DNA from 2 places in the Thioalkalivibrio sp. K90mix genome. Region 1 is predicted to be linked to the other one. Evidence: riboswitches for the same ligand, from Rfam matches in the RefSeq annotation. Region 1 holds a riboswitch; the other holds the start of a gene.
What was found. A riboswitch is a leader RNA that binds a small molecule or an ion and turns the genes downstream of it on or off. The one in region 1 is predicted to bind cobalamin.
Positions count from the first base shown of each region.

Region 2: linked by a shared signal. The riboswitch ahead of bluB (5,6-dimethylbenzimidazole synthase) and the one ahead of TK90_RS04080 (porin) in region 1 are both predicted to bind cobalamin.

Region 1 covers NC_013889.1:865,575-880,223, forward strand. Annotated here, with positions in the region: gene TK90_RS04070 (IS110 family transposase) at 1-281, opposite strand, end outside; gene TK90_RS04075 (cytochrome c) at 562-1,122, opposite strand; gene TK90_RS04080 (porin) at 1,144-2,259, opposite strand; cobalamin riboswitch at 2,388-2,622, opposite strand; gene TK90_RS04085 (cytochrome-c peroxidase) at 2,892-3,872, shown strand; gene TK90_RS04090 (DUF4399 domain-containing protein) at 3,941-4,384, opposite strand; gene gltX (glutamate--tRNA ligase) at 4,524-5,930, shown strand; tRNA gene TK90_RS04100 (tRNA-Ala) at 5,973-6,048, shown strand; gene TK90_RS04105 (hypothetical protein) at 6,074-6,304, shown strand; tRNA gene TK90_RS04110 (tRNA-Glu) at 6,325-6,400, shown strand; partial or broken gene TK90_RS04115 (AAA family ATPase) at 6,481-10,304, opposite strand; gene TK90_RS04120 (hypothetical protein) at 10,453-10,953, opposite strand; gene TK90_RS04125 (hypothetical protein) at 11,092-11,355, opposite strand; gene TK90_RS04130 (deoxyribodipyrimidine photo-lyase) at 11,382-12,791, opposite strand; gene TK90_RS04135 (cryptochrome/photolyase family protein) at 12,791-14,317, opposite strand; gene TK90_RS04140 (MerR family transcriptional regulator) at 14,387-14,649, opposite strand, start outside.
Region 2 covers NC_013889.1:1,544,153-1,558,801, reverse strand. Annotated here, with positions in the region: gene glpK (glycerol kinase GlpK) at 1-1,246, shown strand, start outside; gene TK90_RS07355 (pirin family protein) at 1,398-2,246, opposite strand; gene TK90_RS07350 (hypothetical protein) at 2,306-2,695, opposite strand; gene TK90_RS07345 (ABC transporter ATP-binding protein) at 2,706-3,560, opposite strand; gene TK90_RS07340 (iron ABC transporter permease) at 3,560-4,531, opposite strand; gene TK90_RS07335 (cobalamin-binding protein) at 4,538-5,440, opposite strand; cobalamin riboswitch at 5,586-5,781, shown strand; gene bluB (5,6-dimethylbenzimidazole synthase) at 5,877-6,599, shown strand; gene cbiB (adenosylcobinamide-phosphate synthase CbiB) at 6,596-7,498, shown strand; gene cobD (threonine-phosphate decarboxylase CobD) at 7,551-8,510, shown strand; gene TK90_RS07315 (cobyric acid synthase) at 8,507-9,994, shown strand; gene cobU (bifunctional adenosylcobinamide kinase/adenosylcobinamide-phosphate guanylyltransferase) at 9,991-10,512, shown strand; gene cobT (nicotinate-nucleotide--dimethylbenzimidazole phosphoribosyltransferase) at 10,583-11,644, shown strand; gene TK90_RS07300 (histidine phosphatase family protein) at 11,641-12,213, shown strand; gene cobS (adenosylcobinamide-GDP ribazoletransferase) at 12,323-13,093, shown strand; gene TK90_RS07290 (YIP1 family protein) at 13,169-13,798, shown strand; gene TK90_RS07285 (flagellin) at 14,315-14,649, shown strand, end outside.

The sequences.
Region 1 (14,649 bases):
TTGGCATGCGAACGCACCTGGGCCGGGTTCAGCACGTGGACCTGCACCCCCTGATCATGAAGCCAGTACGCCAGCGGCTCGTGGTAGATGCCGGTGGCCTCCAGATACACATGGAGCCCCTCGGGGGTCTCGCCGGTGTTGCGCTCGAGCCAGTGCAGCAGCTCCCGGTACTGGTCTTGGCGGTTCGGGAACACCTTGGGCTTCACCTTGCCCGCCTCCAGATCCCGGACCCACATGCAGTCGAGCTTGTTCTTGCTAACATCAACGCCAATATGAGCCATCTCGTCCTCTCGCCTTGTCCGTACAGCCTCACCCGTCCGTCACGGAGGGGGGTCTTGGATACCGTTCAAACTTCGAGATGAGAAAGGACTCGGGGGCCAATCTACAGAACAGGTTCGTGACCTCAGGAGCCTGACGGGTTACCCGAGCCCAATACGGTTCATGGTAGCGATCCGTGAACCGCAAGACACAAGGAGTCTGCTTGCAGGCGAAGGCGGTTTCTTCCCGATCAGGGTCATGGCAAGGGGCCGCCATGCGGCGGCCCCTTGGTTCCCGGCCGGTTTAGCGGCGGCGGTAGTTGTCGTGGCAGGCCAGACAATGGTGGCGCACGCCGTTCAGGGCCTCGGTGGCGCGAAGCTGGAAGTCTTCGTTCTCCAGGTCGTCGGCCGACTCCACCTTGCGCTGCAGTCGTTCGGCGGCCTCGCGGTAGGCTGCCTTGTACTCGGAGAACTCCGGGTCCTCCCAGGCCGCGGGCAGGGCCCCGGGTTCGCCGTCCCGCGCTGGTGTCTCGCGTGCGAACCAGGTTTCGATGTCGTCGGCGCGGCGCGCCAGTTCCTCGGCCAGACCGGGCAGACGTTCGGCGAATGGTGCGTCATAACGCAGGATCTGCTCGATGCTGCGGTAGGTGGCCGAGGTGCCCTGCATGCTCTGCTGACGGAAGCGCTGGAAGGCCTCGGTCGCATCCACTTTGGCCGGATCGTCCAGGGTCTCGTCATAGTCGCCCCAGGGGCCCGGCATTGTGACAGTGACCTCCGCGGTGGCCGGGCTGCCGGTGGCAGCCAGCAACAGGATCGCAAAGAGGGTGGTTCTCAACGGGTGGTGGATCGGTTGCATCCAGTTCATGTCGATTCTCCCGGTCATTTCTCAGAAGCGGAACTGGTGCTGCAGGTGCAGCTCCCAGTCCGAGGTGTCGGTGTCGCGGTCCAGCCACATCAGTTGGGTCTTGTGCCGCTGGCCACGGTGATACCAGTTGAGGCCGGCACCCCATTCACGCTGCCAGCGCTCGTCAGTGCCAAGATCGTCGCCTGCGTCGTGGCGCAATACGGCGTGGCGCGCGGCGAACTCCAGTCCCTCCACCGGCAGCGACTGCGCCAGTTCCAGTTCGGCCCCCAGGTCGTGGTAGCTCGCGGTGCGGTCGGGGGAGACATCGCGGCGGAAGGCCGCCAGCGACAGCGAGGTATGGGCGAACTTGACCACCGCGTCGGCGGTGGCGGTGATCCAGTCGGCGCGTTGGTTGGCCACCGTGTCTTCGATGCCGCGGCTCCAGTCGCGCAGGTGGTTGCGGCTGGCGGCCTGTACGCCGGCGCCCAGGGCGACGGTGCGCTCCACGGCCTGGCCTAACGTGGTGTTGTCACGTGGGACTGCGCCGACCGGGGCCCACGCGCCGCGCGCACTGAACAGGTGGCCGGATGTGGAGGGGCGATCGTCGCGCTGATCCAGACGCCCGCGACCGTCAAACACGCCGATGGCCCATGCCCGGTTGTCGCCGGCGCCGCCCAGCAGGGCGATACCGGTGTCGCGGCCGGCCGGAACCTCGAACTGGTTGCCGGCGATGCTCAGTTCGGTGAACAGGCGGTTGGGTCCGCCGATATCCCGCGACAGGCCGAAGGGGACCGTAAACTGGCCAGCCCGCAGGCCCAGGTGTTCACCCAGTGCGTACTGCAACCAGATGTCGCGCATGGACAGCTCGCCGCTGCTGAAATCCGGCTGCAGGCGGAAGCTCAGATCGGGGTGGAACAGGGTGCCCGAGGTGTCCAGCCAGGCACGACGGAAGTCGAATTCGCTGCTGGAGCCATCCGGGTCTCGTTCGTAGCTGTAGCGGCCCTGGATCAGCGGATCCAGGGTGACCTGCAGGCCGTCTTCCGCGTCGCCGAATTCGAAGCCGGCTTGTGCCGGCGCGATGCCCGCGGCCGTCATCAGGCACAGGGTGGCCAGGGCCGGGACGGCATGCTGTCCCGGTCGGAGATGGGTATGGTTCATTGTTGGGTTGCTCCCTTGGACGCGCGACCCCGCACGCCGTGGATGAAACGACGCCGGAAGCTGGACAGGGAGCAGGGGAGGCCGGGCGATGCGAGCACGCCGGTCTGGCCCGCTCGGCCGCCCACCGCGGCGTCGGGTGTCGTCCAGGCCGGTCTCCGGACTCGCGAAGTGGATGCGCGATGCATCCAGGGCGGATCGCCTTCCCGCGGGCATCCCGGGGATGCGCCGCAGTGGCATTGGATCCGCCCGTCTCCGCCTACCGTTGCGGGGGCAGTGCCGGCCTTGCGAATGTCGATTCGCGCACCGGCTTCCCGATTATCCCCGGCGGCTGAGCGCCGGGGCACCTAGAGAGGGGCGAACCGTAATGGAGGGAAAAGAGGGGGTCAAGTTTGTCCGGGTATCCCGGGAAACGGTGTAGTGGGGGCGAACCCGGCTCCCCTGGAGGCTGATAATTGATGCAGATCATCTCCGGGGCGGATTTTGATCGCGACCAGGTTTCCGCGTCTGTAGGGTGGGTTTTAAGTGGTTTGGACCGAGTCTATTTCGGTTCGCGCCGATATCCGCTTCTCAGATGTCTGTTACTCATCTGTTACTCAAGGGAGACCTGTATGAAAACGCTTTCCGGATTCCGCATGACGGCGCTGGCCGCCTGTGCGGCCCTGGCGTTCGGGGCGGCGGCCCCGGCCGCGGCCGATACTGACTATTCCGAGTACCGCGACGTATTCGAGCCGCTGCCGGCGCTGCCGCCGATCCCGGCGGATAACTCGATGACCAAGGAGAAGATCGAGCTGGGCAAGATGCTCTTCTTCGAGCCGCGCATCTCCAGCTCCGGCGTGATCTCCTGCGCGACCTGCCATAACCCGGCGCTGGGCTGGGCGGACCGCATCCCGCGCGCGGTGGGCCACGACGGCCAGGTGGGCGAACGCAATACCCCGACCGTGCTGAATTCCGGCTTCTTCACCGCCCAGTTCTGGGATGGTCGCGAGGACGATCTGGAGGGTCAGGCCCTCGGTCCGATCCAGGATGCGATCGAGATGGCGATGCCGCTGGAGGAGGCGATCGCGCGCCTGGAGGAGTTCAACGAGTACCAGGAGAAGTTCGAGGCGGCCTATCCCGACTATGACGGCGACAACGTGATCAACACCGACCACGTGGCGAAGGCGCTGGCGACCTTCCAGCGCACGCTGAACACCCCGAACTCGCCGCTGGATCGCTGGCTGGCCGGGGACGAGGGCGCGATGAGCGAGCAGCAGATGCGCGGAATGAAGCTGTTCGCCGACAACGGTTGTGTGGCTTGCCACAGCGGCCCGGCATTGACCGACAGCAACTTCCACCGCATCCAGGTGCCGGGCTCGGAGGACAAGGGTCGCTATCTGGTCACGGGCGACGAGGCCGACAAGTTCGCCTTCAAGACCCCGACCCTGCGCAACGTCGCGCTGACCTACCCCTACATGAACAACGGCGAGACCGCCACGCTGGACGAAGCGATCCGCATCATGGGGCAGGAGATGCTGGGCATGGAGTTCAGCGATGACGAGGTCGCGGACATCGAGGCCTTCATGCATGCACTGACCGGCGAAATGCCGCGCTTCGACATCCCTGCGCTGCCGTAACTGGCCGCACTGGGATCGGGTGTTTCAAGCCCCCTCCGGAGACGGAGGGGGCTTTTTCGTGGTCAGGACTATTCGACCGTGATGGTGATCTTCTCGGAAACAACTGGTGGGTCGAAGCTGATGTGGCGGTAGTCCATGAACAGCAACTGCAGGGTGTATTCGCCGGGTTCCAGTTCCAGCTCGCCCTCGGTCTGCCCGCCACCGAAATGGCGCTTGTGGTCGGAGAAGGGCAGCGAGACATCCAGGTCCACCTCGTCGAGCGGCTTGTTCACCAGCAGGTGGTGGTGGCCGGTGTTGTCCATCTCTACACCGGCCGGGGCGACACCCATGTCTCGCAGGCCCATCTGGACCCGCACCGGGCTTTCGAGCGTTTCGCCATCCTGCGGGCTGATGAAATAGACCTTCGCGCCATCCGGCGGTGCAATACGATCGGCGGCCGTGGCGGTGCCGACCAGGGCAAGGCCTCCCGTCAGCACGAGCAGCGTGGAGAGCCGAGTAAGAGTGGTGTTCATGGGTGCTCCTTGGACCCGCGTGCGGGCAGTCGGTTGGCTCGTTTACGAGTATAGTCGGCGGTCCGCGCGGCAGTACGGTGGCGTTCTGCTACCCTATGCGCCTTCGTTTTCCACCTCCCGATCGAGACGAGTAGCCCGCATGAGTTTTCGCACCCGTTTTGCCCCCAGTCCAACCGGCTATCTGCATATCGGTGGTGCCCGCACCGCGCTGTTCTCCTGGCTGTATGCGCGTCACCACGGTGGTGAGTTCGTGCTGCGTATCGAGGATACCGACCTGGAGCGCAGTACCGCGGAGTCGGTGAACGCGATCCTCGAGGGCATGAACTGGTTGGGGCTGACCTACGATCACGGGCCGTTCTACCAGACGGAACGCTTCGACCGGTACAAGGAAGTGATCGACCAGTTGATGGCGACGGGCCACGCCTATCGCTGCTACTGCACCAAGGAAGAGCTGGATGCGATGCGCGAGGAGCAGAAGGCGCGCAAGGAAAAGCCACGCTACGACGGACGCTGCCGCACCCGCACCGAACCGCGCGAGGGGGTGGAGCCGGTGATCCGTTTTCGCACCCCGGACGAGGGTGTGACGGTTGTCGACGACATGGTGCGCGGCAAGGTCGCCTTCCAGAACCGCGAACTGGACGACCTGATCATCGCGCGCTCCGACGGCTCGCCGACCTACAACCTGACGGTCGTGGTCGATGACATGGACATGGGGATCACCCACGTGGTCCGCGGCGATGACCACCTGAACAACACCCCGCGCCAGATCAATATCCTGAAGGCGCTGGGTGTCGAGCCGCCACGCTACGGCCACCTGCCGATGATCATGGGCCCGGACGGGGCCAAGCTGTCCAAGCGCCACGGCGCGGTTTCGGTGATGCAGTACCGCCACGAGGGCTACCTGCCAGAGGCACTGCTGAACTATCTCGTCCGTCTGGGCTGGGCGCATGGCGATCAGGAGATCTTCTCGGTGGACGAACTGGTGCGCCTGTTCGATATCGAGGACGTGAATCAGTCCGCCTCGGCGATCAACCCGGACAAGCTGTTGTGGTTGAACCAGCATTACATCAAGACGCTGGACCCGGATCATGTGGCGCTGGAGTTCGGCTGGCACCTGGGTCAGCTGGGCATCGATCCGGCCAATGGCCCGGCGATGCGCGACGTGGTGATCGCTCAGCGTGAGCGAGCGCGCACCCTGCGCGAGATGGCCGAGAACAGCGTGTACTTCTACCGCGAGTTCGAGGACTACGACGAGAAGGCCGCGCGCAAGCAGCTCACCGCCGAGGCCCTCCCGGTGCTGCAGACGCTGCATGACGGTTTCAGTGCGCTGGGTGCCTGGGAGAAGGAGCCGCTGCACGAGGTCGTGGTGCACACCGGCGAGCGGCTGGATCTCAAGCTGGGCAAGGTCGCGCAGCCGCTGCGTGTGGCCCTGACCGGCAGTACGGTATCGCCGCCGATCGACGACACCCTGGTGCTGATTGGGCGTGAGCGATCACTGGCTCGAATCGAGCGGGCGTTGAAGAAAATTTCGGCGGAAGCGGGTTGACACTCCAGGGGGTGCTGGCTACAGTACGCGCTCGCCTGACACGGGGCCATAGCTCAGCTGGGAGAGCGCCTGCATGGCATGCAGGAGGTCGGCGGTTCGATCCCGCCTGGCTCCACCAAATTCGGGTGTAAGCGAGTTCACCGATGCATCGTTTTGGGGTTATATCCATCTGGGTGGGTCTGGTGATCGCAGTGGTTGGACTGTTCGGCGGTTTCGGGCTGATGTTCACCGGGGAGCAAACCTGGTCCAAGCCCCTGATTGCGGCGGTTCCGATCGGATTTCTTCTGGTGTTTACCGGTGTTGTAACCACGATCATTTATCGTGAGACCGCCGGAGGTCACAGAAGCGGCCGGCCCCAGGGCCCGCCAAACTAGCAACAAGACGTTGCCTCTACGTCCCCATCGTCTAGAGGCCTAGGACACCGCCCTTTCACGGCGGCGACCGGGGTTCGAATCCCCGTGGGGACGCCATTATTCCGAAAAGGCCCGAACCGAAAGGTTCGGGCCTTTTCTTTTGTGCAGGACGCTACCCGTGCTGGCCCGGGATCGCTTCAGGCGAGCCGCGGGTTCTGCTGCAGCGCCTGCTCGGATGGGTGTCGTCGGGGGATGATGCAGTGGTTGATGCGCAGGAGTTCGCGTTCGCTCCACTGGCGCCAGACGTCATCGCGAGCAAAGCGGGCATAGTCGAGCAGGGTTAATCGTTCGATATTCGGGTTGCCGTGGTCGTGGGCCAGACGGCGTGCCCGCTCCAGCTCCTGCCAACCCTCGTTGTCGGTGCCGTCGCTGTGTTCCAGCAGCGCATGGGCACGCAGTCGCCGGATTGCGGGCTCGAAGCCGTGGTCGCCTCGTTTCAGGCAGTTGGTCAGTGTAGCGGTGGCGATCTGCAGACGCTCAGAAGGCTTGGCTCCGGTTGCATGCAGTGCGTCGAGCAGGAAGAGCTGAAAGATGGTGCTGACGCCATCCATGATGTGGCGCAATGCGTCTGCCTGTTCCCGGAGTGGTGCCACGGCCGAGGTGTCGCCCTGGCGCGCCAGGGCCCAGTGCTGTAGTGCCAGGCCTGAGGCCCGCCAGAGGGGATAGTCATAGTCCTCGGCAATCGCGAGCGCGCGGCGGGCGGAGGTCAGGGCTTCGTCAGGGTCGTCGGCGAAGAAGCCAAGCGCTGCCCGGAAGGCGTATACAAAGGCCTCTGTGGGGCGGTGCTCCAGCGCTGCGGCCTCGGCGCAGGCCGCATCCATTTCCTCCCACGCGCGAGCGTGGTTGCCGAAGAAGAGGAGCGTCCAGGCCATGAAGCCGCGTGAGCTGATCGCGGGGTTCTCGGTGTGGCGCGCGACCAGGTGCGGGTGGTCGTCTTCGCGGTACAGGGCGAGCGCCTGGGTCTGGTGTTCCAGCGCCAGCGGTAGCTGGCCACTCCAGAAGTGCGTGTTGCCTTGTACGTAGTGTGCGGCGATTCGTAGCAGGCGGTCGTTCGACTGCTCTGCGACCTGTTCCATGTCGTTGGCCAGTCGGTGGGCTTCATCAAAGCCGTGCCAGGATCCGGCGCCGTGCCAAAGGCCCCAGAGCACACGGAAGTACTGCACCGCATCTCGCTGAGGCGCGGTGATGCCCAAGGTGCGTTCGAAGATCGCGTGGACCGTGCGGGAGCCGTACCCCAACAGGGCGAGGTTTGAGGCACCCAGTCCGCCCAGAGCTCGCTGCGTCTGCGCGTCGCGTTCTTCCGAGGGTTCCCGGTCGCCTAGCTCGCGATCGAGACAGCTGAGGGCATCTTCGAAGTAGTGTGATGCCTCCAGCAGCATGCCCCGGGCGAACGCCGCCTCTCCCGCCTCGAGCCAGGCGGGCACGGCCTCGTCCACACGTCCGGCGTGATAAAGATGGCTGGCCACCTGGCCCCAGTCGATATTGCTCGTGCCTTGATCGTCACGCAGGAGATCCGCCAGGCGGCCGTGAAGACGCGTTCGTTCGGCCACCAGCATGGATTCGTAGGCAGCCTGCTGGAATAGGGCGTGACGGAAACGGTAGCGCACACCGTCCAGGACGCCGACCGGCTCGACGAACCCGCGGCCCGTGAGGCGGCTGAGCTGGCGGCGGATCGTGTCGGCTGGCTGCTCCAGGAGGTGACTCAGGATGCGTGTATCAAAATCGCGTCCGATTACGGCGGCGGCGTGGGCCAAATCCCGCGCGGTCCCGGTTTGTTCCAGGCGTGCCACCAGCAGATTGGCCAGCCCGGGCGGCAAGGTGTCGGGGAGGGTCCCCGTGCGCGCGGCTTCGAGGGTGTAGCGCGTCAGCTCCTCGAGAAAAAGCGGGACGCCCTCGCCGCGTTCGATGAGTTGCGCGCGCAGGTGTTTCGTCAGGCGATGCCGGGTGTCGCAACGCTCGATGAGTTCATGTGCAGCCTGGTCGGGCAGGGCGTGCAGTCGCAGATGCTCAAGCGGGACATCGCGCCAGTTGGAGCGAAAGCTCATGCGGGCCGTGAGCAGGGTCAGCAACGGGCGGTCATGCAGGCGCTGATACAGGCGTCGAAGGAATTCGGCCGTGCCGGAATCCATCCAGTGCAGGTCGTCACAGATCAGCAGGAGGGGGCCTCGGCGGGCTCGGCGCCGGGCGAGCTCGACGAGGACATCAATGATGTGATCCCGGTCGAGTCCCTGCGCGGCCAGCGCTTCGAGCCCGTTGCTGTCCGGGTGTGTGAGCCAGTGCGCCAGGGCGTCGGCGATGTCCGCATCGAGTGAGCGAGCGGTGCCGAGGACCCGTGCCAGTCGCCGCTGGCGGCTGGCATTCATGCTGCCGAGTCCAAGCCAGGTGGCGAACGCCTGACGCACGGGCGCCAACAAGTGCCGCGAGCGGTCCTCGCGGCACTTCAGCAGGAAGCGCGAGCGCGCCTGGCCGCGGATGCGCTCGTCGAGGTGTCGTGCGAGACGGCTCTTGCCCAGTCCGGCTTCACCCTGGATCAGTACAAAGTGCGGCTTGTGATGTTTGAGTGTCTGGCGCCAGATTTGGTGCAGGCGCTCAAGCTCCTCTGTGCGTCCCGCCAGGGGGGTGAGGCCACCTCGGGCGTGCTGGGCATCGACACGATCCAGGGGGCCGGGGTCGCCCGTGACGCGCTGGCTTCCTTCGGGTGCTCCCGTGCCCGCGTGAGGGCTGAAGAGAAAATATCCCGAGACGCGCTGGTGCACGGATGGAGAGACCACGAGCGTTCCCGTGTCGGTCGAACGCGCCAGAGCCTGCGCGCGCTGGCTGAGCTGGCCAGCGGGGTCGGGGGTGTCCGGGTCGACCCCTGTTACGATGAGGTCGGTATCGACGCTTATGCGCAGCTGACAGTCGCTTGGTGCTGTCTGCAGGACTTGCCAGGCGGCGTGGACGGCATCGACAGTGGCCTGCTCGCGTCCTGCAGGATAGCCAAAATAGGCGAGGAGGCCGCAGCCAGGGGCCCGAACGACATGGCCCCGATGGTTCAGCAAGACCAGGTCCAGTTGCTCCAGCGTGTGTTGCATGCGTTCATGCTGCAGCTCTACGTCAAGGTCGGAGTCCGCCTGGACAAGGCAGGCCACGACGGTGACCCGGCGGCGCTCGGCACGCAGGGAGGCTGTCTCGGGTGTGGCAGTCGGAGACACCGTGGCCGGTGCCTTTGGTGTTGGGACCAGGATTTCGTCGCGGGTTCGCACCAGTAACTGACCAGGGCCATCGACCGCCTGGCGCTCCAGGCGGCCAAAGTGTTCCAGCGCCCGCTCGCGGTTACCCATGCCGGCCAGGGTCAGCATGACCAGACGGTGCAGAGCCTCTTCGTGGGGCTCCATCGCCACCAGGCGCTGGAGCTCGGTGAGCAGGGCCTCGGCGTCTGAGGAATGACAGAGAACGTCGAGATTTTCCTCGATCAGAAGGAGCAGCTGGGACCAGTAGTGGTCGCGCTGTGTCTGTGCCCAGGCGGCGAGCTCGGGGAGATCCTGGAGTGCGCGCACGGGATCAAGAAAGGGCCCATGGTAGTGGCGGATGCTCGCGAGGGTATGTGCGGCCAGTTCGTTGCAGCTCAGGTGGCTGCGGTCGGCCCGCAGGCGGTGCAGGGCGAGGAAATCGATCTCGGTGTGCCGGGCTGAAGCTGAAAGTGGACGTAGCGCGGTGTGGCTTCAAGCAGGGCGGTGGGCAGGTCCGGGAGTTGGCGCCGCAGCTGAAAGAGGCCCTGGCGCAGGTTGACACGTGCGCTGTCGCTGTCCAGCTCGGGCCAGAACAGGTGCGCCAGCTCCTGGCGTGGAACGCGCCGTGGACATTCGGCCGCCAGGTAGGTCAGCAGCAGCCCCAACTTGGTGCCGGACAGGGCGGGCACATCTCGTCCCTCGACCCGCACGCCGACTGTGCCGAAGGTCGTGATCTCCAGATGAGCCAACCATCCCCCCTATCGCAAACGCCGGGTGCATGCCAACAGACGACGTCGCCGCTGTTGCCGGTGCCCGGGTGGTTATTGCGTGTCTTGCCCGCGCTGTCTGGCCGCGAGACGATATCACCTGGATTGTAACGGGATTTGAGGGGCCGGGTCAGTCGATCCGGATGGTGGTGTATCCCTGCCGCTCATAGCCCATGATGGACAGGAAGGTGTTGCCCACCAGATGGACGCCCGGGATCAGGTCCTCCTGGCCCAGATCAAAGCGACGGGTGGCGATGTAGCAGGCCTCCATATGGACGCCATCCAGCTCCTGGATGTCGGCCAGGCGGTCATGGATGTGGCGTACTGCCGAGACGTCCTCGATCTCCAGGTGGTTGGTGTCGCGCGCGATCAATGCGGCGGCACCGCCGCGAAACGCGAACACCATGTTCGGTTCCAGGCCCTGGCGCACCATGTCCTCGTAGGTCTCCTCGATGACGCTCAGCCGGGCAATCAGACGTTCGGGGTCGCCAATGGTGATGTCCCAGAGGATCTGGCCGTGTTCGGCGCCTGCGAGTGCACGCTCGTCTGAGGGCTTTTCTGCCGCCACCGGACCCGTGAGCAGGAAGGCCAGCAGGACAGGACCGATCATGCCGATCAGCCGGTATTTCATGGCGTACTCCTTGCCGACCCGGAGCCGGTTTCTGGGTGACTATGTCTCAAGTTTAGGGCATGGGGACCCGTGTGTGCATGAGCCGCCATGCCTTTGCCTGCTCCGAGGGGCGGCCGCGATGGCCGCCCTCGCGTCTCCCTAGTGCCCGTGGTAGCCGTTGTGCAGGTACTCGACACCATCGAGGTTTTGCACCTGGATCTCGCGTACCGGGATGAAGCGCGCGGAGCCGGGTGCGACGATCTCCTCAGTCACGCGGATGCGGTAGGGGGCTTTGGAATTCAGGATCTGCCCTACGTAGCGCTTGCCCTCGTGGGTCACGCGTACCGGGGTGGTTTTGTCGTGGCGGCTGAAGTTGTAGCTGACGCCTTTGGGGTAGTGCAGGTTGCGTTCGGAAAAGGTCATGTCTGGGCCTTGCTGGATGATGTTCTTTAATTGGGTGAAGTCTTCTTGATGGCCTCGAAGGCCTCGAGTGCGGCCTGGCGGCTGGCTTTCAGATCGACGATCGGGTCGGGATAGCCCGGGGTGCCGCCGGCGCCCGGGGCGTGAATATACCGTGTTTCGGTCTTCTTGAGCACCGGCAGAAAGCTTCGCACGAATCGCCCGTCCGGGTCGTATTGTTCCCCCTGGCGTTGCGGGTTGAAGATCCGGAAATAGGGTGCCGCGTCGGCGCCGCAACCGCCGGCCCACTGCCAGCCCAGGGTGTTGGAGGCGAGATCGGCGTCGACCAGGGTGTCCCAGAACCATCGGGCGCCGTGTCCCCAGTGCAGGCGCAGGTTCTTGGTCAGAAACGAGCCCACGACCATGCGCAGGCGGTTGTGCATCCAGCCGGTTTCCCACAGCTGGCGCATCGCTGCGTCCACGATCGGGATGCCGGTGCGGCCCTGCTGCCACGCGGCGAGGTCGGCCTCCGATTCGCGCCAGGGGAAATCTTCGAAGCGCGGGTTCAGGGGCTGTTCCGTCGTGTGCGGGAAGTGATAGAGCACATGGTGCGCAAAATCGCGCCAGCCGAGTTCACGCACGAAGGACTCGGGTCCCTTGTGATCCAGGCTGACGCCGGCATCGCGCAGTGCGCGCAGCACCTGGCGCGGCGAGACCTCGCCAAAATGCAGATGCGGTGACAGCCGCGAGGTGCCGTCCTGGTCGGGACGGTCGCGGCTGTCGGCATAGCCTGCGATCGCCTGCTCGAGGAACCGCTCCAGGCGGTCCCGGGCGCCACGCTCGCCGGGCGTCCAGGTGGCGCGCAGGCCGCCGGCCCAGTCGATTGGTGGCAACAGTTCCAGGTCGTCGAGCATCAAGGAACGCGGTGGTTTCCCGGGCGCCGGCAGGCGGGAAGGGGCGGGGAGCGGGTTCTGTTCGATCCCGCGCTGCAGGCAGGCGCGCCAGAACGGGGTGAAGACCCTGTACGGGCCGCCCTGGCCGGTCTCGACATCCCAGGGCTCGATCAACAAGGCCGCGTTGAAGCTGCGAACATCCAGTCCGTCGGCGCGCAGCCCGGCCTTGATGCCCTGGTCACGCAGGACGCGAGCGGGTTCGTAGACGCGGTTCCAGTACACGGCCGTGGCCCCGGTCTCGGCGACCAGCTCGCGCAGGGTGTCGAGGCTCGGGCCGGCGCGCACCACCAGAGGGCTGCCGGCCTTGTTCAGCGCCTCGTTGAGCGACTGCAGGCTGTGGTGCAGCCACCAGTTGGAGGCGGCCCCGGGGGGCCACTGCAGGTCCTCGTCCGGGGCATGAATGAAGACCGGGATCACGGCCCCGCCGCGCTCGACGGCGGCATGCAGCGCGGGCTGGTCGGCCAGGCGCAGGTCCTGGCGCAGCCAGACGAGGGTGGGTCCGGGCATCAGAGTCGCTCCCCCTGGCGCAGCCGTTCGCGGATCGCGGCGGCCTGTGTGCGAATGGCCTGAAGGCGTTCGGTGTCCATCTTCTCGACGTGCTTCCACTGCAGCGCGGTGCGCGGATGATTCGCGAAGCGATCGCGGTGGCGATCGAGGAAGTCCCAGTAGAGGGTTGTGAATGGACAGGCGTCGTCGCCCAGCGCCTCGGTCGGGTGATAGCGACACTGCGTGCAGTAGTTGCTCATGCGCTGGATGTAGCGCCCGGTGGCGACATAGGGCTTGGAGGCCATGCGGCCGTCATCGGCGTGCTGCGACATGCCGATGACGTTCGGCATCTCCACCCATTCCACCGCATCGACGTAGATGCCCAGATACCACCCGTGAATGGCGGCCGGTTGTACCCCCAGCAGCTGCGCGAACAGGCCGGTGACCATCAGGCGCTGGATGTGGTGGGCATAGCCAAGACGCAGGGTCTGCCCGATGGCTTCGTGCAGGCAGTGCATCTCGGTGTTGGCATCCCAGTACAGCGCCGGCAGGGGCTCCCCGGCTTCGAGCGCGTTCCACTCGTGCCAGCGCTCGCCGAAATGGAAATACAGGCCGCGCACATACTCGCGCCAGCCCAGGATCTGACGGACAAAGCCTTCCGCAGCGGCCAGCGGGGTATGGCCACTGTGCCAGGCGCCTTCCGCCGCAGCGATTACCTCGCGCGGGCCGAGCAGGTGCAGATTCAGTGCGGCGGACAGGCGGGCGTGGTACAGCCAGGGCTCGCCGCTCCACATCGCGTCCTGGTATTGGCCGAAGTGTGGCAGCCGATGGGCGATGAAATCATCCAGGGCCTCGCGCGCCTGTGCGGGTGTGACCGGCCAGTCGAAGTCCTCGCAGCGGCCGGGGAGGTCGGGCAGCTGCTCGGCGATGGTCTGGATCACCTTGCGCGTGAGGGCGTCGGGCGGGAAGGCTTTTGGCGTTGGCAGCCGGCCGGGGCCTTCGCGGCCGAAATGCCGCCGGTTCTCGGCGTCGAAGTTCCACTGGCCGCCGGCGGGTCCGCCGCCCTCCATCAGTACATCAAGGCGGCGGCGCTGGTCGCGGTAGAAATACTCCATCCGCAGTTGCTTGCGGGCCCCGGCCCACTCGGAGAATGCCTCGAGCGATACCAGGAACAGCGGGTCGGGCAGGACGGTGAGCGTGACCCCGGCGCTGCGGCAGGCCGCCTCCAGTCCGCGCTGTACGCGGATTTCGCCAGGTTGCAGGACCTGAACCTCGCACGGACGCAGGCGGCGCAGATCGGCCTCCAGGACGGACTCGAGCGTGTGGTGCCTGTGTTCGCCCAGGGCATGGTAGTGCAGCGTCCACCCGTCCTCGCGCTGGCGCCGGGCGAAGTGTCGCATCGCCGAGAGGAACAGCACCGTACGGGCGGTGTGTGACCGGACATGCAGCGATTCGCCCGGCACCTCGGCCATCCACAGGGCGTCACGGGACGGGTGCAAGGCCTCCAGAGCGGGGTGTGGCTGGGCGAGCTGGTCACCTAGGACCACCAGTAATCTCGTCGGGTGGTCGTTTGCGGTCGGAGGTTGGCCGGAGTCCACGAGCCGTGGTGGACCGGCTCAGTGAGGCAGCTGCCGGCTGAGGAGTTCGGCCGCTTCGAGCGGCGCGCCGGGCAGCACTTCGATCTCGCGCTGATGATCCATCTGGGCGAGTTCCAGCGCGGCGGAACCCGCCAGATAGCAGCGCGGACCGGGACGACTCAGGATGGCCTCGACGCGCGGCAGTTCGGGCGAACGCATCAGCTGCGAGGATCCATGGATGATCACCGCAGGGGCCGACAGACGCTGCACCAGTGCCTCTAGGGCCTGGGGGCTGGTGGCGT
Region 2 (14,649 bases), 680 kb from region 1:
CGAGACGGGCAAGCCGATCCACCCGGCAATCGTCTGGCAGGACCGGCGCACCGCCAGTTTCTGCGATGAACTGAAGGCGCGCGGGCTGGAGGAGATGATCCGCAGCCGCACGGGTCTGGTGGTGGATGCCTACTTTTCCGGGACCAAACTGCGCTGGCTGCTCGACCACGTGGACGGTGCGCGCGAGCGCGCGGAGCGCGGCGAGCTGCTGTTCGGCACCATGGACACCTGGCTGATCTGGAACCTCACCCGGGGTGAGCGGCATGTAACCGATGTCTCCAACGCCTCGCGCACGCAGCTGTTCAACATCCACGAACTGGACTGGGACGACACGCTGCTGGACGCGCTGGCAATCCCGCGGGCCATGCTCCCCGAAGTCCGTGCGTCCAGCGAGGTGCTGGGGCATACGGGGACGGAGATGTTCGGCGCCAGCGAGATCCCCATCGCCGGCGTGGCCGGCGACCAGCACGCCGCGCTCTTCGGGCAGACCTGTTTCGGGCGCGGGATGGCCAAGAACACCTATGGCACCGGCTGCTTTCTCCTGATGAACACCGGCACCAAGCCGGTCGCCTCGCACTCGGGGCTGCTCACGACCGTCGCCTGGAGCGTCGATGGCCAGGTCGAGTATGCGCTGGAGGGCTCCATCTTTATCGCCGGCGCCGCGATCCAGTGGCTGCGCGACGAGCTCAAGCTGATCGACTCGGCCGAGGACTCGGAGTACTACGCGAGCAAGGTGGAAGATTCCGACGGCGTTTATGTCGTCCCGGCATTCGCGGGGCTGGGGGCGCCGTACTGGGATATGTATGCCCGCGGGGCGATTTTCGGGCTGACGCGCGGTACGCGCAAGGAACACATCACCCGCGCCACGCTGGACTCGCTGGCCTACCAGACGAAGGACGTGATCGACGCGATGGAGCAGGACTCTGGCATCGCGCTGAAAGGGCTGCGCGTCGACGGCGGTGCGGTCGCCAACAACGTGATGATGCAGTTCCAGGCGGACATGCTCGGGGTCAATGTCGAGCGCCCGGTGGTTACGGAGTCCACCGCGCTGGGGGCCGCTTATCTGGCGGGACTGGCCGTGGGTTTCTGGACGCGCGACGAACTGGAGCAAAAGAGCCAGCTGGACCGCGTATTCGAACCGCAGATGGATGCGGCCACCCGCGATCGCTATTACCGAGGCTGGAAAAAGGCCGTAAAGCGCACGATGGGCTGGGCGCGCGAGGACGACAACGAGGCGAGCGACTAGGGAAACACTGATGAACGGGTGGTCCGGGGAGCTGGCCGGCGTGGGCAGGGGCTTCGCCGCCAAGGCGGCTCCTACAGGGGGCGATGGCTTCGACAGGCAGCGCTCACTCGATCACTGTGGGAGCGGGCCTGCCCGCGAAGCCCCGGCCGGATCAGTCGATACTGGCCGGCTCGGCCGCGAGCTGGCCGGACTGGTAGTCGCTGATCGCCTGCTCGATCTCGTCGGGAGTGTTCATCACGAACGGGCCGTAGTGGGCGATCGGTTCGGCCAGCGGGCGGCCCTTGAACAGCAGCACCCGCGCATCCTGCTGGGCGATCAGGTGGATCTGCGTCTGTCCGCTCCAGGTGCCTAGCTGGCCCGTCTTCAGCCCGGTGAGCTCGCCGTCATAGACATAGGCGAGCACCCGGTCATCCAGCTGGACGGCCAGCGACAGGCGGTAGCCGGCCGGAAGGCTCAGATCCGCCATCGCCGCGCCTTCGCCGATCTGCTCCAGTGGGCCTTCGGTATCCCCGGCGCTGGTCTGCCAGGACCCGGCAATCGCCTTGAAGTGCAGCGGGCCGTCGTCTTCCGGCAGGTGGCGCATCGCGTCGGCGCGCACGTCGCGGTAGCGCGGCGGGTCCATCTTGCGCCGTGCCGGCAGGTTCACCCAGAGCTGGAAGCCGTGCAGCCCGTCTGAGTCCAGCAGGGGCATCTCGGAGTGGATGACCCCGCGCCCCGCACTCATCCACTGGGCCTCGCCGGCCTCCACGCGACCCTGATTGCCCATTGAATCCTCGTGGGTCAGGCCGCCATGGACGAGGTAGGTCAGCGTCTCGAAGCCGCGATGCGGGTGGGACGGGAATCCGCCGACGTAGTCCTCCTTCGCACTGGCCTTCAGCTCGTCGAGCATCAGGAAGGGGTCCAGGCCGCCGCCAAAGTCATGGATGCGGCGAATCTTCACACCCGCGCCGTCCTGGGTCGGGTGGGCTGTGCGTACGCTGTCCGGCGGTGTGGGGGTCATGACATCTCCTTGGGCAACCCTGCAACCATACCGACCATGAAAGCAAAAGAAAATTGCATTCAGGGCCCGTCATGGGGCGGCTGCAGCGATGTCAGCTCCAGCCAGCTATCGGCAAAGAATTCTAGGCTCTCGACGAAATCCGGGTCGTGTTCCTGGCGGTTGATGGTCAGGTGCAGCATGACCGCCTCCGGGGTCGGCGGATGCCCGGTCGTCAGGGTCCAGGCGAGTGCGTTCGGGCAGCCCGGCAGGCTGAAGCGTACCCCGCCATTGATGCACTCGCGCCGGACACGAAACTCGCCCCACAGGCAGTAGACGACCCCGGCATCCGGCCCGGCCTCTTCAACAAGCGTGTCGATGGCGGGGCAAAGCCGGGGAAGGGCCGGCACGGTCAGCTTGGCCTGCAGGGAATCGGTGCTAGCCCGCAGGGGCAGGGTGCGGAAGAACTCCATGAGGGTCGCCTTACGGGATTGTGGGCAGGAATACCGGCTGGCCGTCGATCTCGCCTACGCTCAGGGGCTGGTTGTACAGCCGTTCCAGCGCGGACGGTACCAGCATCGTTCGTGTGGGGCCCCAGCAGGCCTTGCCGTCGGGGAACATCAGCAGCAGGTGATCGCAGTAGCGTACCGCCAGGTTCACGTCGTGCAGCACCAGGATCGCGGCGCGGTCGCCCCGGGCGATGCCGCGGATGTGGTCCAGCACCGCGACCTGGTGGTGCAGATCCAGCTGGCTGGTGGGCTCGTCCAGCAGCAGGAGCCGCGGGTTCTGGGTGAGCACGGTGGCGATGGCCAGGCGCTGGCGCTCGCCGCCGGACAGGGTGTCCACCAGGCGGTGTTCCAGCGCGGCCAGGTCCATCCGGGCCAGTGCGGCGCGGGCCTGGGCGTAGTCCTCGGCGGTCTCGATGTCCCAGGGTCGCAGGTAAGGGTGGCGGCCGATCAAGGCGGTCTCCAGTACCGTTGCGGGGAACCCGTCGTGGTGCTTCTGGAACACCAGACCCAGTTCGCGCGCCAGGCGGGCACGGGAGTAGTCGGGGAGCGGGCGGCCTTGCACATGGATCTCTCCGGTGCGGGCGTCGCGCAGCCCGGCCAGGGTATGCAGCAGGGTGCTCTTGCCCGCGCCATTCGGGCCGAGGATGCCCCAGCACTGTCCCGGGTTGATGGTCAGGTCCAGGGGCGTGCCGCTGGCGCGTTCCGGGATGTCGATGACCAGATCGTGGGTCGCCAGCAGGGTGTCCGGTCCGGGCGCCTCGTGCACGCTCTCTGCACCGGGCGCATGGGGATCGCCGTGGCGTTGGGGATGGGCAGTGTGCGGAGGCATCAGCGGCTCCGGTACAGCAGGAACAGGAACACGGGAACCCCCAGCATCGCGGTGATTACGCCGACGGGCAACTGCTCCGGGGCGATCATCGTGCGGGCGAGGGTGTCGGCCAGCGTCAGCAGAATGCCGCCGCCCAGCGCCGAGGCCGGCAGGATCACACGCTGGTCGTTGCCGAAGACCAGTCGGAGCATGTGCGGCACGATCAGCCCGACAAAGCCCACCGCGCCGACCTGCATGACCGCCGTGGCTGTGATCAGTGCCGCAGCGACGTAAATCGTCCACTCCACCGGACGCACGGCCACGCCCAGCGCGGCCGCCTGCATCGGGCCGCGCGCCAGGACGTTCAGGGTCCGTCCCAGGGGCAGTGCCAGCAGCACCACCAGTACCAGCACGCCCCAGGCGGGGTACGGGTTGCGGGCGTGAGAGACATCGCCCATCAGCCAGTACAGCATTCCGGGCAGCTCCGCGGTCGGGCTTACGGCTAAGAGGAAGCTGATGACGGCGCCCCAGCCGGCCGCTACGACCACTCCGGTCAGCAGCAACCGGGTCGGGGTCCAGCTGCCGGTGCCGTGCGCGAGGCCGAAGACGATCACCGTCGACAGCAGCGCACCCGCGAATGCGGCGACCGAGACCGAGAACATCGACAGGCCCGCGAGCATGGCCAGCAGGGCGCCCACGGAAGCCCCGCCGGAGAGACCCAGCACATAGGGGTCGGCCAGCGGGTTGCGCAGCAACACCTGCATCAGAGCGCCGGCGACGCCCAGCAGCCCGCCGGCGGCGAACGCGGCCAGGGCGCGCGGAAGGCGCAGTTCCAGCACCAGCGTGCTGTGCAGGCGGCTGCCTTCGCCCTGAAGCACCGCGAGCAGGTCGCCGAGGGGGATGGCGACACTGCCGTAGGCCAGGGCGACCAGGATCGCGAGCAGTGACGCCGGGAGCAGGACCCCCGTGGCGAGGAGGAAGGAGCGGGTCACGGAGGATCAGTCCGTCCGGCGCTGGCGGGCGCGTTCGAGTTCCTCGCACATGAGCCGGGTTCCTTCGGCAATCCGCGGAGTGTGACGCTGGAGGAGCGACGGCGGGATGAAGAACAGGTTGTCGCGCTGCACCGCGGTCATGTCCTCCCATTGTTCCCAGGCAATCACCCAGTCCGGCCGGTCCTCGCCCATGCCGCCGCCAATGATCACCTCCGGGTCGGCGTCGATCACGGCCTCGCGATCCATGCGCGGTACCAGGCGGTCCAGGTGGCCGAACACGTTGTCGCCCCCGCACAGGCGGATGGCCTCGCTGATCAGGTGTTCGTCGTTGACCGTCATCAGGGGCTGCTCCCAGACCTGGTAGAACAGCGGGACCGGGTCGCGGTCGGCATAGTCGAGCCGTAGCGTCTCGATCTCGTCGAGAAAGGCCTGCACCGCCTCTTCGCCGTGTTCCTCGGTACCCGCGAGCTGGGCCATGCGACGCATGCTGGAGGCCACCCCTTCGAAACTGCGCGGTTCCGAGACATAGACATTCAGTCCCAGATCGCGCAGGCGCTCGATCTGCGAGCTGGAATTGCCACTGCGCCAGGCGACCACCAGGTCCGGGTCCATTTCGACCACGCGTTCCAGATCGATGCGGCTGTAGCCGCCGACTCGCGGGATCATCTCCGCCTCCGGTGGAAAATCGCTGTGCTGGGTGACGCCCACCAGCTTGTCTCCGGCACCGACGGCGAAGAGGACTTCGGTGATGTGCGGGGCCAGGCTGACGATGCGTTCGGCGGGCCGGTCGAGCGTGACCTCGCGATCGTCGTCGTCGGTCACCGTGACCGGCTCGGCCAGTGCCGGTGCCGCGCACAGGAGTATCGTGACAAGGAGCGTCAACTGGCGTTTTATGGCGATTAAAATCATTAAAAATCCGATGGTTGTGTATTGTTTGTAATGTAGAAAATACCGTATTTCGGGGCGCCGAACGGGTAGCGAAAGCGCTTCATCATAGCAGCAAGGGCCAGATGGTTTGGTGCCCAAATTGGTCGCGGGTGGCCCGAGCGCGTATCATGTCTCGCTTTCGCCAGGTGCCTGCAGTGCGCAGGTGAAACGGGAAGCCGGTGCAAGTCCGGCGCTGCCCCCGCAACGGTAAGCGAGCGGCGAAGCAGACTGGCCACTGGGTCCTGCACCTGGGAAGGCGTCTGCCGATCGGCATCGTCCGACGCTCGCAAGCCCGGAGACCGGCCTGGCGGTGATTCATCCTGCGACCGTGCGGCGGGCAACGGTCGAGGGCGCAGGCGTGCTGGCTTGATGCCTGTTCCTTCGTGTCTTCGCCGTGCCGTCGCCTCGACGGAACCTCATGACGGCCCCAACTCCCAACCAGTCAGAAGAGAATCCGAACGCGTTCGCCTCGGCGGAGCGTGCCGCGGTGTATCGCGTGATCGGCGAGCGCCGGGACATGCGCCATTTCCGCCCGGACCCGGTGGATGCCGATACGTTGCGGCGGCTACTGGAGGCCGCACATCAGGCGCCCAGTGTGGGCTACATGCAGCCCTGGCGCTTTCTGCGGGTGACGGACCTGCGGCTGCGCGACGCGCTGCATGGCCATGTGGCGGCCGAACAGTCGCGCACGGCCGAGGCCTGTGGCGAGCGAGCCGCGGAGGTGCACCGGCTGAAGCTCGAGGGTATCCGCGATGCCGGCGAGCTGCTCGTGGTGGCCCTGACCGACGGGCGCGAGCGCTACGTGCTGGGTCGGCGCACGATGCCGGAGATGGATCTGTGCTCCGCAGCCTGTGCGATCCAGAACCTGTGGCTGGCGGCGCGGGCCGAAGGCCTGGGCATGGGCTGGGTATCCCTGTTCGACCCGGACTGGCTGGCGCGCGAACTGGGTATGCCGGAAGGGGCCTGGCCGATCGCGATCCTCTGCCTGGGCCATGTGGATGCGTTCTACGAGCGGCCCATGCTGGAAACCGAGGGCTGGGATCAGCGGCGGCCGCTGGACGAGCTGGTGTTCGAGAATCGCTGGGAACAACAACGGGACTCGAGTGCGGATGCGCCGCGCGCGGCTCGACGCCGCGCATGACCACCTTCGCACTGCTGGTCGCCGCTCTGGTACTGGATCGGCTGCTGGGGGACCCGCGGCGAGGCCATCCGCTGGCAGGATTCGGGATGCTGGCGGCCGGGGCGGAGCGGCTCGGCCACGCGGATTCGGTCTGGCGCGGCGGCTTCTGGGTGCTGGTGCTGGTCGTGCCCTTCGGGCTGGCGGCCTGGTGGCTGAGCCGCCTCCCGGGCGGCTGGCTGGTGGAGCTGGCCGTGCTGTGGCTGGCGCTCGGCGGGCGCGGGCTGGAGGAGCACGCCCGTCGCGTGATTGATGCCCTGCAGGCCGGGGACCTTCCTGGCGCCCGACAGGCAGTGGGCATGCTGGTCAGCCGCGATACTTCGGAGCTGGACGCGTCCGGTGTTCGTGCGGCCACGGCGGAGTCGGTGCTGGAGAACGGCAACGACGCGGTGTTCGCGACGGTATTCTGGTTCCTGGTCGCGGGTGCGGCGGGTGTCGTGGTCTACCGTCTGGTGAACACGCTGGATGCGATGTGGGGCTACCGCACGCCGCGCCATGCACGCTTCGGGCGGGTCGCGGCGCGGCTGGACGATATCCTCAACTGGGTCCCGGCACGCCTGACCAGCCTGGCCTATGCGCTGGCCGGACAGACGCGGACGGCGCTGCGCTGCTGGCGCGACCAGGGCAGACGCTGGAAGAGCCCGAACGCGGGACCGGTGATGGCCGCCGGGGCAGGGGCGCTGGGGGTGACGCTGGGCGGTCCGGCGCACTATGCCGGGGGTACCGAGGATCGGCCGGTCCTCGGTGCCGGCGCCGCCCCGGGCCCGGGTGCCATCGATGCCGCACTGCGGTTGGTCGATCACGCGCTGGCGATCTGGCTGGTGGCCATCGCCACAGGAGTACTGATTCTTGTATTCGTCTAACGCCACAACCGAATCCGCGAGCGGGCCGCTGAAGCAGGTCCACGGGGGCGGTGTGCGTGCGGCGGCGGCGCATTACGGGATCCCCGAGGCGCAGTGGCTGGACCTGTCCACGGGGATCAACCCGCAGGGTTATCCCGTCGGACCGGTGCCCGCCGAGGCCTGGCAGCGCCTCCCGGAGGACGAGGACGGGCTGGAGGCCGCCGCCCGGGCGTACTACGGCGCTGCATCGTTACTGCCGGTCGCCGGTTCCCAGGCGGCGATTCAGGCGCTGCCCCGGCTGCGAGCGGGGCCTGCCCGTGTCGGGGTACTGGAGCCGAGCTACAACGAGCACGCCCGTGCCTGGCGGGCGGCTGGACACGAAGTGGTCGCGGTGAGGGAGGGCGAACTCGCCGGGGCCGCGTCCACGCTGGACGTACTGGTGCTGGTCAATCCAAACAACCCCACCGCCGCGTATTTTGCTCCCGAGACGCTGCTCGACTGGCACCGTAGGCTCGCCGAGCGGGGTGGCTGGCTGGTGGTCGACGAGGCTTTTATGGACACCACGCCCCAGCAGAGTCTGGCTGGACATACGCCGCGCGAGGGCCTGTTCGCGTTGCGTTCGCTGGGCAAGTTCTTCGGCCTGGCCGGTGCGCGGGTCGGCTTCGTTCTGGCCCCGGACGGCTGGCTGCGGCGCATCGCCGAGTTGCTGGGACCGTGGAGCGTGCCCGGTCCCGCGCGGTGGGTGGCGCAGCAGGCGCTGGAAGACCGGGCGTGGCAGGCACAGACGCGCGGGCAACTGCAGGAGGCAGGGCGCCGGCTCGAGACGCTGCTGCGGGATGCCGGCTTGCCGCCGGCGGGCGGGACGCCGCTGTTCCAGTGGTGCCGGACCGACCATGCGCAGGCGATTCAGGATGCGCTGGCGCGTCAGGGCATCCTCGTGCGTCGTTTCGACCGTCCGGCCAGCCTGCGTTTTGGCCTGCCGGGGCGTGAGGCCGATTGGCAGCGGCTGGAAACGGAGCTGCAGCAGGCATGAACGGTACAACGCTCATGGTGCAGGGGACCACCTCGGATGCCGGCAAGAGCGTGCTGGTGGCCGGGCTGGCGCGGGTGCTGCATCGCCGCGGGCTGTCGGTGGTGCCGTTCAAGCCGCAGAACATGGCGCTGAACAGCGCGGTCACCCTGGACGGCGGCGAGATCGGGCGCGCCCAGGCCCTGCAGGCCGCCGCCTGCGGCCTGGAGCCGCACACCGACATGAATCCGGTGCTGCTCAAGCCCACCTCCGATGAGGGGGCGCAGGTGATCATCCACGGCCGCCCGGCGGCCGAGCTGGATGCCCGCGCCTACCACGACTACAAGCCGGTTGCCCGCGAGGCCGTGCTGGCCTCGCATCGGCGACTGACCGCGCAGTATGCGCATGTGCTGGTGGAAGGCGCGGGCTCGCCGGCGGAGATCAACCTGCGCGCAGGCGATATCGCCAACATGGGGTTTGCCGAGGCGGTGGACTGTCCGGTGATTCTGGTCGCGGATATTGACCGCGGCGGCGTGTTCGCGCATCTGGTAGGCACGCTCGCGCTGTTGAGCGAGACGGAGCGCGCGCGGGTGCAGGGTTTCGTGATCAACCGCTTTCGCGGCGATATCAGCCTGCTGCAGCCGGGGCTGGACTGGCTGGAGCAGGAGACCGGCAAGCCGGTGCTTGGGGTGATCCCGTACCTGCACGGGTTGTACCTGGATGCCGAGGACGCCCTGCCGCGCGAGGCGGTCCCGCAGAAGGTGGCGGATGCCCTGAAGGTCGTCGTGCCGGCCCTGCCGCGTATCTCCAACCATACCGATTTCGACCCGCTGCGCCTGCACCCGGCTGTGGACCTTCGCTTCGCCGGCCCGGGCGAGTCGCTGCAGCCGGCGGATCTGATCATCCTTCCCGGGTCCAAGGCCGTGCGTGATGACCTCGCCTGGTTGCGCGAACAGGGCTGGGAGGCCGAGCTGCGCCGCCATGTGCGTTATGGCGGCAAGGTGCTCGGGATCTGTGGCGGCTTCCAGATGCTGGGTCGGGTCGTACACGATCCTGACGGCGTCGAGGGGCGGCCTGGTTCCACGCCGGGGTTGGGCTGGCTGGACATCGAGACGCGCCTCGCGCCCGAAAAGCGCCTGGAGCGTGTTGCCGGGGGGCGTGTGCTGGGCCAGGAAGCCCACGTGGAGGGCTACGAAATCCATGCCGGTGTGACGACCGGACCCGGACTGGATCGCGCCCTACTGGAGCTGCAGCATGGCCCGGACGGCGCGCGCAGCGAGGACGATGCGGTGGCGGGGACCTATATCCATGGGGTATTCGATACCTCCGCTGCCGCCGAGGCTTTGCTGCACTGGGCCGGCATGCGCACGGGGACGGAGCATGGGGAAGACCTGGCGACCGCCCGCGAGCGTGGCCTGGAACGCCTGGCCGATACCCTGGAGGCGCACCTGGACCTGGGGCGCATCCTCGCGCTGCTGCGGGCAGGAAACTCGGAGGCTGTGACATGAAGACGCTGGTGCTCGGCGGCGTGCGTTCCGGCAAGAGTCGGCTGGCGGAGCAGCTGGCCGATGCCAGCGGCTTGCACGTGACCTATGTCGCTACCGCGCGTGCCGACGACGCCGAGATGGTGCGCCGCATTGAGCGCCACCGCGCCGACCGTCCCGGGGAGTGGGGCCTGATCGAGGCGGATACCGGCCTGGCCACCGCGCTGGAAGAGGCCGCTAGACCAGATGAATGCCTGCTGGTCGACTGTCTGACGCTGTGGCTGACCCAGCTCCTGTGCACCGAGGACGAGCCCCTGATCGAGCGCGAGCGGGAGGCCCTGATCGCGACCGTGCCGCGCCTGCCGGGCACGCTCGTGTTCGTGTCCAACGAGACGGGTATGGGGATTACCCCGATGGATGCCTTGTCCCGCCGGTTCGCCGACGAGGCCGGCTGGCTGCACCAGCGCCTGGCCCCGGCCATGGACCGAGTCGTGCTGACCGTCGCCGGCCTCCCGCATGTGCTCAAGGGTGACCTTCTGTGATCCAGGGCGTGCTCTGCTGCGGCCACGATGACGGGCTTGCCCGCGAATCCTGACCGAATAAGGAGAACAAGTGACCGAAGACTGTGACTGGCTGCAGGTGCCGCCGGCTGCCCTCAACGTCGAGGCGGGCCAGGCGGCGGCCGAGCGCCAGGCCCATCTGACCAAGCCACCGGGCTCGCTCGGGCGACTGGAGGCGATCGCCGAGCGCCTGGCCGCCATGCAGGGTGTGTCCCAGCCCATGCTGGAGCGGGCGCATATCACGGTGTTTGCGGGCGATCACGGTGTGGTGGCGGAGGGCATTTCGCGTTTCCCGCAGGCCGTGACCGTACAGATGGTCGCGAACTTCGCGAATGGCGGCGCGGCGATCTCGGTGTTGGCCCGGCACCTGGGGGCGTCCATCGAGGTGATCAACCTGGGTACGGTGGCCCAGCCCCCGGATGTGGCCGGCGTGCAGCAGCTGAACCTGGGGCCCGGCACTGCCAACCTCGTACGCGAGCCGGCGATGACGCCGGCGCAGCTGGAACGCGCGCTCAACGCCGGCCGCCAGTGTGCCGAGCGTGCGCGACGGGGGGACGCACAACTGTTCATCGGTGGCGAGATGGGCATCGGCAACACGACGGCCGCCGCTGCACTCGCCTGTTCGATACTGGACCTGCCCCCGGTCGATCTGGCTGGGCCCGGCACGGGTCTGGATGCGAACGGGGTACGCCACAAGGCCGAGGTGATCGAGCAGGCCCTGCGCACCCACGCCGCGGTGCGTGGCGAGGCACTCGGCAGTCTGCGCTGTCTGGGGGGATTCGAGATTGCGGGCCTGGCTGGCGCCTACATTGCGGCGGCGCAGATCGGGCTGCCGGTGCTGGTGGATGGTTTCATCAGCACCTCCGCGGCGCTGGTGGCCGAGCGCCTGTGTCCGGGCACGGCGGAATGGTTCTTCTACGCCCACAGTTCGGCGGAGCCGGGTCACCAGCGGCTGCTGGAAGCACTGGCGGCCGAGCCGCTGCTCGATCTCGGCATGCGCCTCGGCGAGGGCAGTGGCGCGGCCACCGCCGTGCCCCTGCTGCGCCTGGCCTGCGAGCTGCACGCCGGCATGGCGACCTTCGCCGAGGCCGGCGTCTCGGGCGATACCCGGTGACCGCTGCAGCCCGGATCGGCCTGCTGCGCCACGGCGAGACCACCGGCACCGGTTTTCGCGGACGTGGCTGTGATGATCCGCTGACCCCTGAAGGCGAGAGGGCGATGCGCGCGGCGTTCGAGTCCTCCGGCGAGTGGGATCGCGTCGTGTGTTCGCCACTGCAGCGCTGTCGGCTTCCGGCCGAAGGCTTCGCCCGCGCGGCCGGAATCCCCGTGCAGTGTGATCCACGCCTGCAGGAGTTACATTTCGGGGACTGGGAGGGACGTACCGCGGAGCAGCTGATGTGTGACGATGCCGAGGCCCTGGGGCGGTTCTGGCAGGATCCCTTCGGCTATCCGCCGCCCAACGGCGAAGACCTCGGCCGCTTCCGCGACCGGGTGCTGGCCGGCTGGGAGCAGAGCGTGGTCGCGCCGGGTGATCGCGTCCTGGTCGTCACCCACGGTGGGGTGATTCGCCTGCTCCGCGCATACCTGGAGGGCTGGCCGTTGGAGAAGCTATTGTCGATCGAAGTCCCGTTGGCCTCGCTGTACGTTGTTGAGCCGGGCCAGCGCGAAGGGGTCCCCTCGTGATCGGGCACGAAACCTGTAGGAGGCCAGCCCCCTGGCCGATTGGGAATGGGCCAACGCCCCATCGGCCAGGGGGCTGGCCTCCTACGGCAAGACTGGAAGGAGGGGAGTAATGAACTCCGTGTTTGCCCCCTTCTGGCTGGCACTGCAGTTCCTGACGCGACTGCCGACGCCCCCGCAGGAGCCGCGACCCGAGGACCTCGGCCGTTCGCTCCTGGCCTATCCGCTGGTGGGGCTGATCCTGGGTCTGCTTCTGGTGCTGGTGGGGATCGGGCTGTCCGCGATCCCAGGGGCGCCGGTGTTGCTGGTCGCGGCGCTGGTGCTGACGTTCTGGGTCGCGCTCACCGGTGCACTCCATCTGGACGGGCTGGCGGACACGGTGGATGCCTGGGTCGGCGGTCAGCGGCATCCGGAGCGGGCCCAGGCCATCATGAAGGACCCGGCCTGTGGCCCGATGGCGGTGGCGGCACTGATCCTGATTCTGTTGCTGAAAGGCACGGCGTTGGTGGCGGTGGCCGATACCGGTGCCTGGATCGCGCTGCTGTTGGCGGTGCTGCTGGGGCGCGTGGTGCCGCCGGTGCTGTTTCTGACCACGCCCTACGTGAACCCGGTGGGGTTGGGTGCGGACATGGCGAAGCACCTTCCTCGCAGCGCCGCCATCGGCGTCGTCGGCGGCTCGGCCGTCGTGGTGCTGGTGCTGGGCCTGCTCTCCGGCCTTTGGGGGGTGATACCGGCCCTGGTCGCCGCCGGCCTGACGCTGTGGGTGGCAACGCGCGTACTGAGACACTGGCTGGGAGGCTTCACCGGCGACACGGCCGGGGCGACGTTGGAGCTGGTGGAGACCCTGACACTCGTGATTCTGGTCCTGACGCTTGCTGGCTAGGCGCTGATCGGCGAGGGCAGGGTTCGGGGCTGGTGTTGTCACGAAACCGTCACGGGATTGCCACATACTGACGGGATGAACTCATTCCCCTCCCGTCTGAACCCGGGCCGGCTGGTCCTGCGCACACTGACGAACCCCCTGCGGGCGGTACGCGAGGCCGGCGAACTGGAGACAGTGCCGCCCTGGTGGCAGACGTTCGTGCGACTGGCGTTCCCGGTGCTGCTGGTCAGCGTGATCGTCAGCCAGTGGCTGTACCAGATCATCCCGCCCGGGTTGCCGCCGGAGGCGATGCCGGGGGCCTGGGGCTTCGGGGTCTACAGCGTGCTGGCGATGAGTATCGGGGTGCTGGGCCTGGCCTGGTCCGCGCACTACCTGACCGAGCTGTTCCAGGGCTACTCCCATCCGGATCGGGCCATGCTGGCCGTGACCATCGGCCTTCTGCCGGCCTGGGTGGGCAAGGTTGTGGCCGCCTTCCCCTGGCCCTGGGGCAACACCGTCGGCTTGCTGCTGATCCTCTACAGCCTGTGGCTGCTGTACGGGTCGCTGTGCGGCATCCTCGGGCTGAAGCGTGGCAACCGCATCGGCCTGTTCGTGGCCACCGTCTTCTGCGGCGCGTTCATCACCCTCATCTTCGGCTGGCTGCTGATGGACCTGATCCCCGGCGCCACCCCCGAGACCCGCATCGGCACCACCTGGCTGATCTGATTCACTCCGGCCCTGTAGGAGGCCAGCCCTCTGGCCGATTGGGAACATGCCAACGCCCCATCGGCCAGAGGGCTGGCCTCCTACAGGGGGAAATCGGGCAACTGGGGCCGCCTTGGTTTTCGTTGCCCAAGATCCATATCTCTGAGGGTCCACGCCGATTGCTGGGTGGCCTTGCTCCTTGGCGATGACGGTAGTAGTGGCTTCGGACCTGACACAGTTTTCTCGCATCACCTGGGTGCGTCAAAGCGGTTGTTCAGGACCACGGGTATGTGGCTGGCCTGTGTCCCCTGTGGTGCTGTGCGGCTTCGTATCGGCCGTGGCTGATGAGTGGTGTGAGCCGAAGCGCTGGGGTGGCGAGCGTGCGCCGTGGCGGACACGTTCAGGCGGGCGGCAAAATTTTTCCGGAATGGGGCTAAAGGATTCGGTCGAGCGGTCGTTACTGCTTTCGAAGGCGCACGAGTGTTCGCCGAGGAAGCCGACCAAGGTGGTTCGGCATGACGCTACAGGAGCGTAATCATGTCTCAAGTCATCAACACCAATATCCTGTCCCTGAATGCTCAGCGCAATCTGAGCAATTCCCAGGGCGCGCTGGCCCAGAGCCTGGAGCGACTGTCCTCCGGCCTGCGTATCAACAGTGCCAAGGATGACGCCGCCGGTCTGGCGATCTCCGAACGCTTTACCACCCAGATTCGCGGCCTGAACCAGGCCGTGCGCAACGCGAACGACGGCATCTCGTTTGCGCAGACCGCCGAGGGTGCGCTGAGCACCGTGGGCGATGCCCTTCAGCGTATCCGCGAGCTGTCCGTCCAGGCGGCGAACGACTCCAACTCCGCCTCCGACCGCGAGGCCCT